One region of the Duganella sp. P38 genome, then DNA from elsewhere that is predicted to be linked to it. Evidence: predicted binding sites of a transcription regulator. Region 1 holds the regulator's gene; each other region holds the start of a gene.
What was found. Region 1 encodes sigma-54, which starts transcription at its own class of promoters, with help from an activator protein. Its sites were predicted from a motif close to TGGCANGNAANCTGCTTT; they were not measured.
Positions count from the first base shown of each region.

Region 2: the regulator sigma-54 is predicted to act here: its motif matches at 2,165-2,182, upstream of ACRQ5J_RS09975 (PEP-CTERM sorting domain-containing protein).
Region 3: the regulator sigma-54 is predicted to act here: its motif matches at 2,457-2,474, upstream of glnA (type I glutamate--ammonia ligase).
Region 4: the regulator sigma-54 is predicted to act here: its motif matches at 2,508-2,525, upstream of ACRQ5J_RS04490 (flavin monoamine oxidase family protein).

Region 1 is NZ_CP193936.1:852,514-856,720, reverse strand. It holds gene ACRQ5J_RS03920 (TonB-dependent receptor) at 1-209, opposite strand, end outside; gene hpf (ribosome hibernation-promoting factor, HPF/YfiA family) at 412-768, opposite strand; gene ACRQ5J_RS03910 (RNA polymerase factor sigma-54) at 845-2,320, opposite strand; gene lptB (LPS export ABC transporter ATP-binding protein) at 2,328-3,080, opposite strand; gene lptA (lipopolysaccharide transport periplasmic protein LptA) at 3,082-3,663, opposite strand; gene lptC (LPS export ABC transporter periplasmic protein LptC) at 3,675-4,207, opposite strand, start outside.
Region 2 is NZ_CP193936.1:2,173,724-2,177,930, forward strand. It holds gene ACRQ5J_RS09970 (glycosyltransferase) at 1-1,145, shown strand, start outside; gene ACRQ5J_RS09975 (PEP-CTERM sorting domain-containing protein) at 1,200-2,117, opposite strand; gene ACRQ5J_RS09980 (acyltransferase) at 2,260-2,934, opposite strand; gene ACRQ5J_RS09985 (YbdD/YjiX family protein) at 3,194-3,394, opposite strand; partial or broken gene ACRQ5J_RS09990 (carbon starvation CstA family protein) at 3,394-4,207, opposite strand, start outside.
Region 3 is NZ_CP193936.1:1,619,573-1,623,779, forward strand. It holds gene ACRQ5J_RS07395 (transglycosylase domain-containing protein) at 1-271, shown strand, start outside; gene ACRQ5J_RS07400 (TAXI family TRAP transporter solute-binding subunit) at 446-1,810, shown strand; gene ACRQ5J_RS07405 (rhodanese-like domain-containing protein) at 1,821-2,279, opposite strand; gene glnA (type I glutamate--ammonia ligase) at 2,516-3,931, shown strand; gene ACRQ5J_RS07415 (DUF4124 domain-containing protein) at 4,051-4,207, shown strand, end outside.
Region 4 is NZ_CP193936.1:985,421-989,627, forward strand. It holds partial or broken gene ACRQ5J_RS04475 (DEAD/DEAH box helicase) at 1-257, shown strand, start outside; gene ACRQ5J_RS04480 (hypothetical protein) at 432-554, shown strand; gene ACRQ5J_RS04485 (Mu transposase C-terminal domain-containing protein) at 554-2,389, shown strand; gene ACRQ5J_RS04490 (flavin monoamine oxidase family protein) at 2,586-4,187, shown strand; gene ACRQ5J_RS04495 (c-type cytochrome) at 4,184-4,207, shown strand, end outside.

The DNA.
Region 1 (4,207 bases):
TCCGGAAAGCGGCCGAGGCCGTCGGAGGAAATGCTGTCGGTGATTTCCAGCGTGTCGCGCTTCATGTTGACGGCGTCGGCGTAGGATTTGCGGATGCCGGACACCACCACGGTGTTGGCGTCGGCCGCCGGTGCCTGCTGCGCCCAGGCGTTGGACAGGCACAGCAAGGCAATGGCCGCGCTCAGCGGCCGGATCGTCAGCTTGTTCATCGGGCAGTCTCTCTTTATAGTTATTGGTAAAACGTTTTACCTGATTCATTAAAACATTTTCACCAACAGAACTCTATAAGGATTTACCACACGTTGCGTTTACACCAACGCAGCTTGCACGTTATTAGGAAATCGTTTATCAGGATTGGCGCAAAAAAGGGCGCCGTGCAGACGCCCTTTCGTCAGGTGCCGGCAGCGTCAGTCAGACGGCGGCGGCGGGTTCGTAGCTTTCCGGGATGTGCTTGATCGCATCGCGGGCGTGGCCCTGGACTTTGGCTTTGTATTTCATGACCTGGCGGTCGAGCTTATCGATCAGTGTATCGATGGCGGCGTACAGGTCTTGCGACAGGCTCTCCACGTAGACGGTTTTACCGGACAGACGCAGGTTGATTTCAGCCTTCTGGCGTTTCTCTTTCTCTTTAAGGTTATCTACGGTCAGGATGACGGCAATATCAATCACTTGATCAAAGTGGCGGGTGACGCGTTCCAGTTTATTCTGCACGTATTCGCGAATAGCTGCGGTCACTTCGAGATGATGTCCACTGATGGTGAGATTCATACACACTCCTAAAGATAAGTCGCTTCTGACGGTTCGTGCGTTGCCCATTGCGGCCGGGCGTGCAGGAACCAGGTAACTACAAAGACTTGCGGAGGCTGACTGGAGGGATTTTGAGAGCTTCGCGATATTTGGCCACAGTGCGTCGCGCAATCACCATGCCCTGTTCTCCCAGCATGTCCGCAATCTTACTGTCGGATAAAGGATTTTTCGGGTCTTCAGCTCCTGTCAATTGCACTATCAACGCACGTATCGCCGTCGAACTTGCTTCCCCGCCAGCTTCGGTGGCGACGTGGCTACCAAAGAAGTATTTCAACTCAAACATGCCGTGCGGGGTCAGCATATATTTTTGAGTTGTTACCCGAGAAATTGTGCTCTCGTGTAAAACCAGTGTATCAGCAATTTCGCGAAGCACAAGGGGACGCATGGCAACGGCGCCGTGCGAGAAAAAGTTCTTTTGTCTTTCTACTATCGCTTGCGCCACGCGCAGGATGGTGTCGAAGCGCTGGCGCATATTCTTGATCAGCCACTTGGCCTCCTGCAACTGCGCGCCCATCGCGCCCTCGCCCTTGCCCTGCTTGAGCAGGTTGGCGTACATGGCGTTGACGCGCAGGCGCGGCATGACGTCGTTGTTCAGGCTGACCTGCCAGCCGTTGCGCGATTTCTTGACGATCACATCCGGCACCACGTAATCGGACACGTCCGACGCGAAGGCCGCGCCCGGATGCGGATTGCACTGGCGGATCACGGCCTGGGCTTCGCGCAGGTCCTCGTCATCGCACAGCAGCGCTTTTTTCAGCTTGTTGAAGTCGCGCTGGGCGAACCAGGCCAGGTGGTTTTCCACGATGGCCAGCGCCATGCGCCGCGTCACCAGCGGCACGCCGGGCAAGCGCCGGATCTGGATCGCCAGGCATTCGGCGGCGCTGCGCGCACCGACGCCAGCCGGATCGAAGCTTTGCAGCAGCTTCAGCGCGGTCTGCAATTCCGCGCCCTCCACTTCCAGCTCTTCCGGCAGGCGCGCGTGGATGTCGTCCAGCGACTCCTCCAGATAGCCGTTCTCGTCGAGGCCGTCGATGATCAGTTCGACCAGCGCGCGGTCGCGCGTTGCCAGCACCGTCACGCGCATCTGTTCCATCAGGTGTTCGCGCAGCGTGCGGTGGTGCGCCTCCAGTTGCGGGCGCGCGTCCTCGTCGTCGCTGTTCTTGCTGCGGCCGGAATCGCCCCAGTCCATGTCGGCCTCGGGCGTGGTGCTTTCGGTGTCGGCGGCCGGGCCGTCGTAGGCGTCGGCCTCGGCGGCCGGGGCGTCGCCCTGCGGCGGGCCCTCGGCCGGCGCCTCGGCCGCCGGCGCCTGCGGGCTGATGGCGCCGTCGGCCAGCAGCCGCAGCGAGTGGTCGAGCGGATCGTCGAGGCGCTCCAGCAGCGGGTTATCGGTCAGCAGCTGTTCCAGTTCCTGGTGCAGCTCCAGCGTCGACAGTTGCAGCAGCCGGATCGACTGCTGCAGCTGGGGCGTCAACGCGAGGTGCTGCGACGTGCGCAGTTGCAGAGACTGTTTCATGTAAGGCTTACATACGGAAATGTTCACCCAGGTAGACGCGCCGCACCGACTCGTTGGCGATGATGTCGTCCGGCCGGCCCGATGCCAGCACCGAGCCCTGGTTGATGATGTAGGCGCGGTCGCAGATGCCCAGCGTCTCGCGCACATTGTGATCGGTAATGAGGACGCCGATATTGCGCTCCTTGAGGAAGCGCACGATGCGCTGGATCTCAATCACGGCAATCGGGTCGACCCCGGCGAATGGTTCGTCGAGCAGCACGAAGCGCGGATTGGTGGCCAGCGCGCGCGCGATCTCGACGCGGCGGCGCTCGCCGCCGGACAGCGACAGCGCCTGGTTCTCGCGCAGCTTTTCGATTTGCAAATCGGCCAGCAGGGTATTCAGCCGTTCATCGATCTCCGCCTTGGATAAAGGCTTGCCGTCCACCTTCTGGATTTCCAGCACGGCACGGATATTTTCTTCCACCGTCAGCTTGCGGAACACCGACGCCTCCTGCGGCAGATAGGACAGGCCCATCGTCGCGCGGCGGTGGATCGGCAGCGCGGAAATGTCGGTGCCGCTGATGTCGATGCTGCCGGCGTCCGACGGCACCAGGCCGACGATCATGTAGAACGAGGTGGTCTTGCCGGCGCCGTTCGGCCCCAGCAGGCCGACCACTTCGCCGCATTCGACTTGCAGCGAGACGTCATGCACGACCTGGCGCTTGCCGTAGGTTTTTTGCAGGCCTTTGACGATCAGGGTACTGCCGCAGCTTGGCTCCATCTTATCTCCCCGCTGCAGGCTGGGTGGCGGCCGGCGCCGGCGCGGCCTGCTTGCTCGACGGCTGGATCACCATCGTGCTGCGGCCGCCGCCGGGCTGGGTTTCGCCGCTCGGCGTGTTCTTGACCGCGAAGAATTCCTTGCGGCTGTCATACGAAATGAATTCGCCGTCGACCTGGCTGGCGGTCTTCGGGCCTTCGAGCTTTTTGATCTGGGCCTTGGCGAACAGCTTCACCAGCTCGGTCTTGTTGTCGTACTCGATGCGGTCGGCCTTGCCCTCGACCCACTGGTCGCCCGGGCCGTCCATCTTCTGGCGGAACGTGGCCTGCACGCCGGGGCCGCTGTGCAGCACGACGAACTGGTAGCCTTCCGGGTCTTCGGTGACCACCGCCTTCGGCGACTTCATCAGCAGCGTGCCGCGCGTCAGCACGACGTTGCCGGTGAAGGTCTTGATCTGCTTGACGTCATCGGCGTCGAGCTGGTCAAAGGTGATCTGGGTCGGCTTGCCGGAATCGGCCTTTTCCGCCTGCGCCACGCAGGCCGCCAGCGCCAGCGCGGCCGAGAGTAACAGTTTATTCATCTTCATCATTGCTTCCTTCAGTGCGCCGCGCGCGGCGGCATCGTAATGGTTCCGCGTCCGCCCAGTTCGATCTGGCGGCTGGCGTTGTTGGCCTTCATGCCGGTGCCGCTGGCGGTCGACGTGCCTGCCAGCATCTGTACCGGGGCCGTGGTTTCCATGCGTTCCTCGTCCGGGTAGACGGTCAGCGTGCTGGTCTTCAGGCGCAGTTCCTGGGCCTGCCTGGTGGCGGGCCGCACCACGTCGACATTGCCGTCGAGCCGCACGCGCGTGTTGTTCTGGTCCACATACGCGGTCTGCGCGTGGATATTCATCGGCGGCTGCTCGGACGACAGGCTGTGCACGAACGGCTTGTCGATCACCGAGACGTCGCCGATCGGGTGATGGGTCAGCTTGTCGCCGGAGACGATGTAGGCCGGCTGGCCGTTCTTGTTCATGCGTACCGTGCTGAAGCGCTCGATGATGTAATCCGGCTCCTCGCGGAACTTGTCGGCGCCGGCGCCCTGGCCGGCCTGGTTGACCACCTGCACCAGCCAGAAGCTGCCGACGGCGA
Region 2 (4,207 bases), 1.3 Mb from region 1:
CGCTGGCGCTGGCGCAAATGCTGGACCGGCAGCGCTACGACGTGCATCTTGCCTGTGCGCCCGGCTACGAAGTCTTCTTCAAGGGCAGCAATGTCCACCACTGGACGCTGAACAGCATCGCCAGCGCGCAATTCCTGGCGGCCTTGGCCAGGGGCAAGCCCGTGTATGACGCCGCCACGCTGGCGCAATATGTGCTGGACGACCTGCGCCTGTTGCAGGCGGTGCGGCCGGATGTGGTGGTCGGCGACTTCCGGCTGTCGCTGTCGGTCAGCGCGCGGCTGGCGCAGGTGCCGTATGTGGGCGTGATCAATGCCTATTGGAGTCCGTACGTGGCGCAGCGCTACCGGGTGCCGGCCATCGCCTTGTCGCGGCTGTTGCCGATACCGCTGGCCGATACCTTGTTCAACCTGGTGCGCCCGGCGGCGTTCGCGTTGCACAGCATGCCGCTGAACCGGGTGCGCCGCGCCTATCAGCTGCCGTCGCTGGGCCACGACTTGCGCCGCATCTACACCGATGCCGATTACATCTTGTATGCCGACACCCCGGAAATGTTTCCCGCCCATGATTTGCCGGTCACGCACTCCTATCTCGGGCCGGTGATGTGGTCGCCACCGACCGGGCTGCCGTCGTGGTGGGATGCGCTGCCGCGCGGGCGCGACATTGTCTACGTCACGCTGGGCAGTTCGGGGCAGGGCGCCTTGCTGCCGAAGGTGTTGCAGGCGCTGGCGCCGCTGCCGCTGACAGTGATCGCCGCCACCGCCGGCAATAGCGATCCGGGCTTGTTGCCGGACAACGCGCATGTGGCCAATTATTTGCCGGGCGAGCTGGCCGCGCAGCGCGCCCGGCTGGTGATCTGCAACGGCGGCAGCCCCACCAGCCAGCAGGCGCTGGCGGCCGGCGTGCCGGTGCTGGGCATCGCCGGCAACCTGGACCAGTACCTGAACATGGATGGCGTGTTGCGCACCGGCGCCGGCGCCTTGCTGCGCTCGGACCGCCTGACGGCGCGGCAGGTGAGCACGGCCACGCTGCGCCTGCTCGAAGCGCCGGCGGCGCACGACGCCGCGCAACGTGTGGCGCAGCAGTTCCAGCGCTACGACGCCGGCGCGCGTTTGTCCGGTGTGCTGGCGCAAATCCTGTGGCGCTAAAAAAGCGGACCGGGCGTTGATCCGCCGGTCCGCTGTCAAGGACCGCTGCTGCGGTCAGGACTGCACTTTGCGGCGCGTGCCCAGCGCGAGGCCCGCAAACCCCAGTCCTATCAGTGCCAGCGTTGCAGGCTCGGGAATCGTGGCGAAGCTCTGCGAGGAATCCACTTTCAGGAATGGCACGGTGGTGGGCGTGGAACCGTCCCACATCATGGTCGGCGTGAAGAACGACGGCACATTGGTGGTGCCGGTGAATTTGTCGACGAAGATGGAGCCGACCACCACGTCGAGGTAGTTGGGGTCGACATAGTCGATCATGAAGCGCGAGTCGAACGAGCCGGTGCCGACCGCGCCGGAGGCGCTGAAGCTGGCCTCGTTGAATACCAGGTGGCCGGAGAGAATCAGGATGCCGTCGCCATCGCCGCCGGCGCCGCAGCCGGTCGAGGTGGTGCCGGCGCCGTAGCAGCGCACGGTATCGGCGCCGTTGCCGGGAATGGCGCGGCTGCCGTCGGTGATGTCATCGAGGTAGATGGCCAGGTTCTGGACGCCGGCGCGCAGCGGATCGACGTCCATCGCCGCCGATTGGGATGGCGGCAGGCCGAAGTTGACCGTGGTGGCGGTTTGCGCCGTCACCAGTTCCTGGAAGCGCACCACTTTGCTGATTTCGTAGCTGGTGTTCAGCCCGGCCGGGGTGACGATGGCGGGGATATTGCTGTTCGACATAGTGCCGACCACCATTTGCGAGCGCAGCTCGGTCAGGTAGGGGGCGCTGGCGCCGGGGCCGACGATGCGGCCGGGAACGAAGCCGGTGGCGAGGCCGGTATCGGTGACGTTGGTCCACAGGTCGGCATAGGTGGTGTAGGAGCCGGTGCCGGTGGGGTCGAAGCCAAGGGTGGGCGCAGCGCTGGCGGTCAGCGGCGCCGCCAACGCGGCTGCCAGCAGGGCGACAGCCAGCGCGGGTTGGTAGGTTTTCATGTGTGCTCCTTGAAAAGGGCCACGGGAATCGGGGCCGTGCGGAGCTAAGAGCAAAAGCCTTGCCAGTGCTGGTGAAACGCATGGAATCAATCACTTGCGCGCAGCGCGTGCGGCGCGCCGGCGGGCGATGTAAGAAATTCCGTCATGGTTGGGCGGGCGCGGCCTTGATGCGGCGCGCCGGGATGCCGCCCCAGATTTCGCCGGCGCCGATCCGGGTGTCCTTGGTGACCACGGCGCCGGTGGAGACGATGGCGTTGTCGCCGATGCAGACGCCGGCCATCACCACCGCCTTGGCGCCGATGGTGACGGTATTGCCGATGGTGACCGCCTTCAGTTCCAGCCGCGCGCCTTCGATCACGTGGGCGAAGATCACGGCGTCGTGGCCGATGATGGTGTTGCTGCCGATGCGCGTCAGCGGCGGGTCGAGCAGGGCGCCGGCGCTGTAGGTGTTGGCGCCGAGCCGGGCGCCCAGCGCGAGGTAGACCAGCCTTTGCAGCGGCACCGGGATGAAGTGCGTGCGGATCAGCGAGTTGAACAGCAGCAGGTAGAACAGGATGTTGACGTTGGCGCTCAGCTCGTGGCGCGAGTGTTCGGCGACGTCCCCTTCATGCAGCGGCAGCACCAGCAGGAACAGGCGGTAGACCAGGAAGGCGTACAGGTAGACCAGCAGTACGCCGAGCAGCAGCAATATGACGCCGCGAAAGTCGCCCAGCGGCAGCGCGCCGAACAGCAGCGCGGTGGTGCCGACTGCCAGCAGAACGATCAGCGCCAGCAGGCACAGGAACACGGCGATCTGGCCGGGTTTGATGGCGCGCATATCAGTGGCCTCCGGCGGCCGCTGCGCGGCGGACGGGCGACAGCCGGTGCGGCCGGCTTGGCCGGCCTGGTTCTCGTGTTCCGCGTGGTCCGCGTGGCTGCGTCGGCGCTGGCGTGCGCACGGGGGCAGGGCCGGGCCAGGCAGGGCCGCGCTGAGCGCGATAGATCGGGTGTTCAAAAGTCATGCCGAGTTAGATGTATCGGCATGCTCCAAGTTCCGCGCCAGGCAAAAAAACCGGCTCACTGGGAGCCGGTCCTGATTAGCAACAACCGCCGCGCTTGCCTGCGCCGCCGTAGCGCGCCTCCTGTCGTTCGCGGAAGAATTCCTCGTACGTCATGTACGGCTCGCCGGGATGCGTGGTTTCCCGGTGCGTCACATAGGTGTCGTAGTCAGGCAGGCCCATCATCAGGCGCACGCTTTGCCCGAGATAGCGGCCGGCCTTGGCGATATCGCCCAGCATCACTGCACCTTGGCGGTCGCCAGCATGACCGGGCTTTCGTTGGCGGTCGGCTTGCTGTTGGCGCGCGCCGTCATGATGGTGCGGGCGCCGAAGATCAGCACGCTCAGCACGACCAGCACGAAGAAGCCGGCCAGCGAGGCGTCCAGGTAGTCGTTGAAGATCACCTGCTGCATCTGCGCCACCGATTTGGCCGGCGCCAGGATCTTGCCTTCGTCCAGCGCCGCCTGGTACTTGGCGGCGTGCGCCAGGAAGCCGATCTTCGGATTGGTGTCGAAGATTTTCTGCCAGCCGGCCGTCAGCGTGCACAGCAGCAGCCAGATGGTCGGCACGATGGTGACCCAGGCGTACTGGCCGCGCTTCATCTTGAACAGCACGCAGGTGCCGAGGATCAGCGCAATCGCCGCCAGCATCTGGTTGGCGATGCCGAACAGCGGCCACAGCGTGTTGATGCCGCCCAGCGGGTCGACCACGCCCTGGTACAGGAAGTAGCCCCAGGCCGCCACGCACAGGCCGGTTGCGGTCAGGTTGGCGAAGGTGTTGTCGGTTTTTTCATCGATGGTGCAAACGCGCCCAGCAGGTCTTGCAGCATGAAGCGGCCGGCGCGGGTGCCGGCGTCCACCGCCGTCAGGATGAACAGCGCCTCGAACAGGATCGCGAAGTGGTACCAGAAGGCCATCATCTCGCGGCCGCCCAGCACGTTGGACAGGATGTGGGCCATGCCCACCGCCAGCGTCGGCGCGCCGCCGGCGCGCGAGATGATGGTGTGCTCGCCGACATCCTTGGCCACCTGGGTCAGCATGTCCGGCGTGATGT
Region 3 (4,207 bases), 770 kb from region 1:
CTATGTGAACCGGTCGGCGACGTTTGTGTTCAATATCGGCGAGCGCTTCTTTGGTTCGATGACGGCGTATGTGCACGGGCCGGAGTCGAAGAACTACGACTTTACCAGTGCGCTGCCGGTGCAGCTGCTGGTGGTGCTGGCGCCGCACCTGATGCCGCTGATCGAACCGAACGCCGCGCCGAAGCCGGGCGCGACGCCGCCGGTGGTGGCGCTGCGTACCGGCGGTACGGCGCCGGTTGCCGCCAGGCCGCTGGCGGCCTGCGGCGGCTGACCCGTCATTCCCGCGAACGCGGGAATCCATGCGGCGCATGCTTTCCATGGACTCCCGCCTGCGCGGGAGTGACGGGGGCTTGGCGCGGGCGGCGGCTTCGCGGCAGCGCGCGCCCCTTGCATAGTTTCATAATTATTGGCAATGTATCAGCCCATGAAACCTATGCGCCACCATATGACCAAGATTCTCAAGTTCACCCAGTTCTCGGTGAAAGACCTGCTAGTCGCGGCCGCGCCGACCGTGCTGACGATTGTCGGCGTCTGCCTGCTGGCCTACTGGCTGGTGGACCCGGCGCCGCCGCGCACGGTGCGCCTCGGCACCGGCCAGGAAAACTCCGCCTACGAAGACTTCGGCAAGAAATACGCCGCCGCGCTGGCCAGGCATGGCGTCAAGGTCACGCTGGTGCCATCGGCCGGCTCTGGCGAAAACCTGCGCAACCTGAAGGAAGGCAAGGTCGACATCGCCTTCGTGCAAAGCGGCTCCACCAACGAGGAAGCTGCCGAGCGCGAAGGCCTGTCGTCGCTGGGCAGCCTGTTCGTCGAGCCGCTGTGGCTGTTCCTGCGCGAGGAAAAGGGCAAGCCGCCGGTCACCAGGCTGACCGACCTGCGCGGCAAGAAAATCAACTTCGGCCCCAAGGGCGCCGGCGCGCCGCGCCTGTTCCGCCAGATCCTGGAACTGAACGGCGTGGAAAAGGGCGAAGTAGAGCGCTTTTCGCTGGCGAATACGCCGGCCACGGTGGAATTGCTGGAAGGACGCATCGACGGCCTGGTATTCACCTCGGCGCCGGAAGCGCCGCTGATCCAGATGCTGCTGCAAACGCCGGGCATCCGGCTGTTCGATTTCAACCAGGCCGAAGCCTACGCGCGCAAGCTGCCGTTCCTGACGCATGTGCAGCTGCCGCAAGGCATTGTCGATCTTGGCCGCAACATCCCGGCCGCCGACTACCACCTGATCGCGCCGACCGCCACGCTGGTCGGCCGCGACGACCTGCATCCGGCGCTGGTCGACTTGTTCGTGCAGGCGGCGTCCGGCATCCATGGCGGCGCCGGCTGGTTCCAGCAGCAGGGGCAGTTCCCGTCGGCCAAGTACACCGAGATCCCGGTCGACGCGGAAGCGGCCAAGTTCTACAAGAGCGGCCCGCCGTTCCTGCAACGCTACATGACCTTCTGGCTGGCCAACTTCTTCGATCGCATGTGGGTGCTGGTGGTGGCGCTCGGGGCGCTGATCCTGCCGCTGTCGAAGGTGGTGCCGCCGCTGTATGTGTGGCGCATCCGTTCGCGCGTGTACAAATGGTACGGCCAACTGCGTGCGGTCGAGCAGAGAGTGGAGGATGCGCCGGCGGCCACGCGCATGCAGGTCTATGAGGAACAGCTGCAGCGGCTGGACGAGATCGAGGAGCTGGTCAACCAGGTCTCGATACCGCTGTCGTTCGCCGACGGCTTATACGGCTTGCGCAGCCACATCCAGTTCGTGCGCAAGCGCATCCGGTTCCTGATGGGCGAAGCCTCGCCCACCGCGCCGGACGCTGTGCCGGTCTAAACGGCCGGGATCAGGCGCCGATCCAGGGCAGGCCGGCGTGGCACCAGCCGCTGACGTTTTTGCGGTGGCCATGCTCGTCCTTGTCGCCCTCGAACCCTTCGAGGATGTCGTAGCAGTGTTGGTAGCCGTGCTCGGTCGCCAGCTTGGCTGCACCACGCGAGCGCACGCCGGAACGGCACAGGAATAAAATCACCTGATCCTTGCGCGCCACGCTATTCAATTGCTCGATGAATTCGTGGTTGGCGTTGCCGCCCGGATAGGTGTTCCATTGCACCGCACCATGCTGGGCCTCCGGAATGGCCACCCGGCCCACCCAGTCACGCTCGGCATTGGTGCGCACGTCGACCAGCTTGATGGCGTTTTCCGCGCTGACCAGTTCGTAGGCTTCCTGCGGCGTTACCGCGCCCGCGTAGGGCCAGTCCTTGCTGCGGCTACGGGCAAGGGCGAGAATCTCATCTATTTTGCTCATAAGGTGTTCCGGTAATAAGTTTGAGTTTATTATAGGCGGCCTGTGTGCGCCCGCGACAGCGATGCACCAAAACCATGCGCTTTTCAGAAAAAATCCTAAAATGCACCCATAAGGTGCAAAATGCAGGAGTCGCACCAATGCGGTGCGTATTAACTCAGCTGTAAATGCGTTTCGGGCTGGCACAGATACTGCTTATTATGTCTCACGAGTTCCACATATTCCTTTAGGAGATACGCATGGCAATTACGGCCGCAGATGTTTTGAAAATGGTCCAGGAAAACGAAGTCAAGTTCGTTGATTTCCGTTTCGCTGACACCCGTGGTAAAGAACAGCACGTCACCGTGCCTGTGTCGGCTTTCGACATCGACAAGTTCGAATCGGGTCACGCGTTCGACGGTTCCTCGATCGCCGGCTGGAAAGGTATTGAAGCCTCCGACATGATTCTGCTGCCGGACCCTAACACCGCGCGCATCGACCCGTTCATGGAAGAGACCACGCTGTTCATGCAGTGCGACGTCATCGAGCCTGCCGACGGCAAGGGCTATGACCGCGATCCGCGCTCGATCGCCAAGCGCGCCGAGGCGTATCTGAAATCGTCGGGCATCGGCGACACCGCCTACTTCGGCCCGGAACCGGAATTCTTCATCTTCGACAGCGTGCGCTGGAAGATCGACATGTCCGGCTGCTTCGTCAAAGTGGACTCCGATGAAGCGTCGTGGTCGACCGACAAGGAAATCGAAGGCGGCAACAGCGGCCACCGTCCTACCGTCAAGGGCGGCTACTTCCCGGTACCGCCAGTGGACAGCTTCCAGGACATGCGTTCGGAAATGTGCCTGATCCTCGAATCGCTGGGCATCCCGGTTGAAGTGCACCACCACGAAGTGGCCGGCGCCGGCCAGAATGAAATCGGCACCAAGTTCTCGACCCTGGTCGAGCGCGCCGACTGGACCCAGAACCTGAAATACGTGGTGTGGAACGTTGCCCACAGCTATGGCAAAACCGCCACCTTCATGCCGAAACCTATCGTTGGCGACAACGGTTCGGGCATGCACGTGCACCAGTCGATCTGGAAAGACGGCAAAAACCTGTTCGCCGGCGACGGCTATGCCGGCCTGTCGGAAGACGCGCTGTTCTACATCGGCGGCATCATCAAGCACGCCAAGGCCCTGAACGCCATCACCAACCCAGGCACCAACTCGTACAAGCGCCTGGTGCCAGGCTTTGAGGCGCCGGTGAAACTGGCGTACTCGGCGAAAAACCGTTCGGCGTCGATCCGCATTCCGCACGTGGCCAATCCAAAAGGCCGCCGTATCGAAACCCGCTTCCCGGACCCGCTGGCCAACGTCTACCTGTGCTTCGCCGCACTGCTGATGGCTGGCCTGGACGGTATCCAGAACAAGATCCACCCGGGCGAGGCAGCGTCGAAAGACCTGTACCACCTGCCGCCGGAAGAAGATGCGCTGATCCCGACCGTGTGCGCCTCGCTGGAAGAAGCGCTGGACAACCTGAACAAGGACCGCGAGTTCCTGACCCGTGGCGGCGTGTTCACCGACTCGATGATCGACGCTTACATCGAACTGAAAATGCAGGACGTGCAGCGCATGCGCATGACCACTCACCCTGCTGAGTTCGACATGTACTACTCGCTGTAATCGCGCCGCGCCGCGGCGCGGACGATGCGGTACTGAACGCGGGGCAAGCGGCGCTTTCCCCGCGTTTTTATTTGGATGCTGTATATTCGGGTGGCATGTTTTCCATCACGGATTTACGAATGACCATGAGTTTGAAACTGAGTGCGCTGCTGGCGCTGCTGGCCTTGGCCACGGCGGCGCACGGGCAGATTTACAAGTGCGTGACGCCCGGCGGCAGCAAGGAGCTGACCGATATCAAGCGCGGCCCCCATTGCGAGCTGATGGACCTGCCGGGCG
Region 4 (4,207 bases), 130 kb from region 1:
CCAACATCGTCGGCGCCATCGCCAACGAGACCGGGCTGGAAGCCAAGTACATCGGCCGTATCGAGATTTTCGATGACCATTCGATGCTGGAACTGCCGGACGGCATGCCGGAAGACATGTTCCGCAGCCTGGGCAAGGTGTGGGTCGGCGGCGCCCAGCTGAAGATCAGCCAGATCGACCGCATGCCGCCGGAGTCGGCCAAGCACACGCCGCCGAAGAAGCCGGCGCCCGGCGCCAAGCCGAAGAAGAAGTATTGATCGTCGCTTGATCACCACGGGGCCGCAAGGCCCCGTTTTGTTTCCCCACGCCGGTGCTGCGCTGCACCAAAACAAGGCTTGCGACCTGCCAGCCAGCCCCGTTTCGCTGGGCGCGGCGGGCTGGCCCGCTTATTGCATATGTGACAGCATCATCGTTTAGCGAGGGAGCATGCCATGACCGTATTGCGCACACTGTGGGGGGCTTTTGTCGATCTGATCAAGCCGCAATTGCTGCATTCGATCCACGTCGACCGCCGACCGTTCAACACCCGCGTCTTGCCGGGCCGGGAGCGCTGATGCTGCTGCGCAACGACCTGCTGCACTACACGCAACCGTCGCCGCGCACCGTCCGCATCCTCTGGATCTCGCCCGAGCAGCGCTACGCCTATGTGTTCGACGTGGCGGCGCTGTCGGCGGAGGTCGAGATGCTCCAGCTGTCGGCGCTGCACGCCGACCTCCAGACCGGCCGCGCCCGCGTGCTGCCGGCCGATCCCTATCTGATGGTGGTCAGCCAGGCGCTGCTGCCGGCCAAGCACCTGCAACTGCGCGCCCGCGCGTGGGCGGTGATCGAGGCGCTGGTGGCGCAGGAGCCGGCCATCTACGAGGCGCGCCAGCGCGGCCAGATGGTGGCCGAGGCCACCGCCCGGCACGGCGTGTCGCACCCCACCATTTACCGCTACCTGCGCCGCTACTGGCAGCGCGGGCAGACGCCCAACGCGCTGCTGCCGGACTACGCCAATTCCGGCGGGCGCGGCAAGGTGCGCCAGGCTTCGGCCGGCGTCAAGCGCGGCCGTCCGCGCAAGAACGGCGACGCGGACGGCGGCGTCAATGCGGACGAGGAGATCCGCCGTGTGTTCCGCGTCGCCATCGGCAACTACGCGGCCGCGCATGGGAAGTTTTCGCGGCTGGGCGCCTACCAGCAGATGCTGGACGATTTTTTTGTCGCCCGCAGCATCGACGCCGCCGGCCGCGTGACGGTGGCGGCCGGCGGCGCGGTGGCGGTGCCGAGCTTCGGCCAGTTCAATTACTGGCTCGATCACGACGACGACCGCCCGCCGGAGGTGGCGCGCCGGCCGTCGTCCACGTCGCCGGGCCATGCCGCGTCGCCGGGCCATGTCGCGCCGGCGGCCCGCGTCGCGCCGGCGCCGCCGCCGTTTTCCACGGCCTCGCCAGCGCCGCCGCCATTCTCCACGGCCTCGCAGCCGCCGTTCTTCACTGCGGCGCCGCTGCACGCGCAGCAGGCGGCGCCGGCCCTGCTGCCGCCCGGCCGCCCCGGCTCCGGCTTTTACCTGGACGCCGTGCGCGCCGAGCTGCGGCTGGTGTCGCGCGCCGACCGCGCCCAGGTGGTCGGCCGGCCGCTGGTCTACGTGGTGATGGACACTTTCAGCCGCATGGTGTGCGGCCTGTACGTGGGCATGGGCGAGCCGCAGTGGCCGCACGCGCTGCTGGCGCTGGCCCATTGCGGCGCCGACAAGCAGGCCTACGCCGACCGCCACGGCCGCCGCATCGAGGCCGAGCAGTGGCCCTGCCGCCATCTGCCCGAGACGCTGTTCGTCAACACCGCGCTGACGCTGGGCTGGAGCGGCGAGACGCTGCTGAATAATTTCAACCTGCGCTGCCTGGCGGTCGACGACGGCCCCGGCGACTGGCGCGCCGTGCTGGAAAAGCGCTGCCGGCTGCTGCCGCCGGCGTCCGTGGGCGAGCCGAGCCGGCTCGACGGCGTGCTCGATATCGGCCAGTTCACGCGGCTGGTGATCGATTGCATCCTGTATTACAACAACCGCCAGGCGCTGGCCCACGCCGGCGGCGCCACGCCGCGCCGCCTGTGGGACTGGGGCGTGCAGCATCGCGGCGGCGGCTTGAAGGTGTATCCGGAACAGCTGATCCGCTGCAGCCTGATGCCGGTGACCCAGGCCAGCGTGACGGTCGACGGCATCGCCCTCAACGGCAGCGTCTACACCTGCGAGCGCGCCGTGCATGAACGCTGGCACGAGCGCGCGCGCCTGCGCGGCAGCTGGAGCGTCAAGGTGGCCTACGATCCGGCCAGCATGGACACCGTCTACCTGCTGGACCCGGCCACGCCGATGGCGTTCTACGCCTGCCAGCTGGCCGGCACGGTGCAGCGCCTCTGATTGGTGCGCGGCCCGCGACGGCCGCGCAAATAAAGTCCGGACATTGTTTTATATCGTTTAGCTCGTTTTCTGGCCCGGCGCGGCCGGTGCGAAACAGGTTTATTTTTTGACCACGCTGTGGCACGCCGTTTGCTAAAGAGGAACTATGGGATCGCAAGTCGCCCACGGATCTTTCAGCAGACTGGTGAGGAAACAGATGGCTAGTAAAACAGTAAAACCGTTTACATCGTTTAGCGCATTGTCGAGAAGGGATTTTCTGTACCGGGCGGCCGCCGTCGGCGGCACCGGGTTGCTGTTGACGACCATGAACGCCTGGGGCATGGGCATCGCCTCGACCGCCTCGGCGCCGCCGGCGCTGCAAGGCAGCGGCAAGGGCAGGACGGTGCTGATCCTCGGCGCCGGCCTGGCCGGCCTGACCGCCGCCTACGAGCTGGCCAAGCTCGGCTACAAGGTGCAGGTGCTGGAGGCGCGCCCGTTTGCCGGCGGCCGCTGCCAGACCGCGCGCAAGGGCTTCAGCCTGACCGAGTTGGGCGGCGAGCGGCAGACCTGCGCCTTCGACGACGGCCACTACATCAACCACGGGCCGTGGCGCATTCCGCTGCATCACCAGTCGACGCTGCACTACACCCGCGCGTTCGGCGTGCCGCTGGAGGTGATGATCAACGAGAACGACCACGCCTGGGCCTATTCGGAAAACGCCGGGCCGCTGGCCGGCAAGCGCGTGCGCATCAAGGAGGTCAAGGCCGATATGCGCGGCCACGTGGCCGAGCTGCTGGCCAAGTCGGTCAAGAACCACCAGCTCGACCAGCAACTGAGCGCCGTCGACCAGCGCCTGCTGCTGGACTATTTGCAGCACGAGGGCGCGCTGTCGGCCGGCGACCTGCAGTACAAGGGCCGCAGCGGCCGCGGCTGGGCGGTCAATCCGGGCGCCGGCCTCAATCCGGGCACGCCGTCCGACCCGCTGGGCTTCAGCGACCTGCTGGCGTCGAAGCTGGGCGCGGTCTACAGCGCGGTGCAGGACTTCCCGATGCAGGCCACCATGTTCCAGCCGGTCGGCGGCATGGACGCCATCGCCAAAGCGTTCGCGCAGCGCGTCGGCCGCCATATCCGCTACCAGGCCGAGGTGCAGACGCTGCGCCACGACGACCAGCGCGTGACCGTGACGTGGAAGGACACCGCCAGCGGCAAGCTGAATTCGGCCAGCGCGGATTTCTGCCTGTGCACCATTCCGCTGTCGGTGCTGCGCCAGATCGATACCGATTTCTCCGACAAGTTCAAGCAGGCCATCGCCACCGTCGCCTATGCGCCGGTCGGCAAGATCGGACTGCAGATGAAGCGCCGCTTCTGGGAGGAGGACGACCATATCTACGGCGGCCACAATATGACCGACCTGAAAGGCATCAACACCATTTCCATGCCGTCCTACGGCTTCCAGCAGCGCAAGGGCGTGCTGCTCGGCTATTACCAGTACCAGGCGCAGGCGGTCGAGATCAGCGCGCTGTCGCCGCGCGAGCGCGCGCAGTTCGCGGTGGCGGCCGGGCAGAAGATCTTTCCGCAGTACGCGGACAACTTCGAGACGGCGTTCTCGGTGGCCTGGCACCGCGTGCAGTACAACCTGGGCGGCTGGGCCGAGTGGACCGGCAAGACCCGCGCCGCCGCCTATCCGACGCTGCTCGAGGGCGAGGGCCGCGTGCTGCTGGCCGGCGAGCACCTGAGCTACCTGACCGGCTGGCAGGCCGGCGCCATCGAATCGGCGTGGCAGCAGATCGCCAAAATCCATGAAAGGGCCGCCGCATGAAGCACGTTGTGATCCAGGCC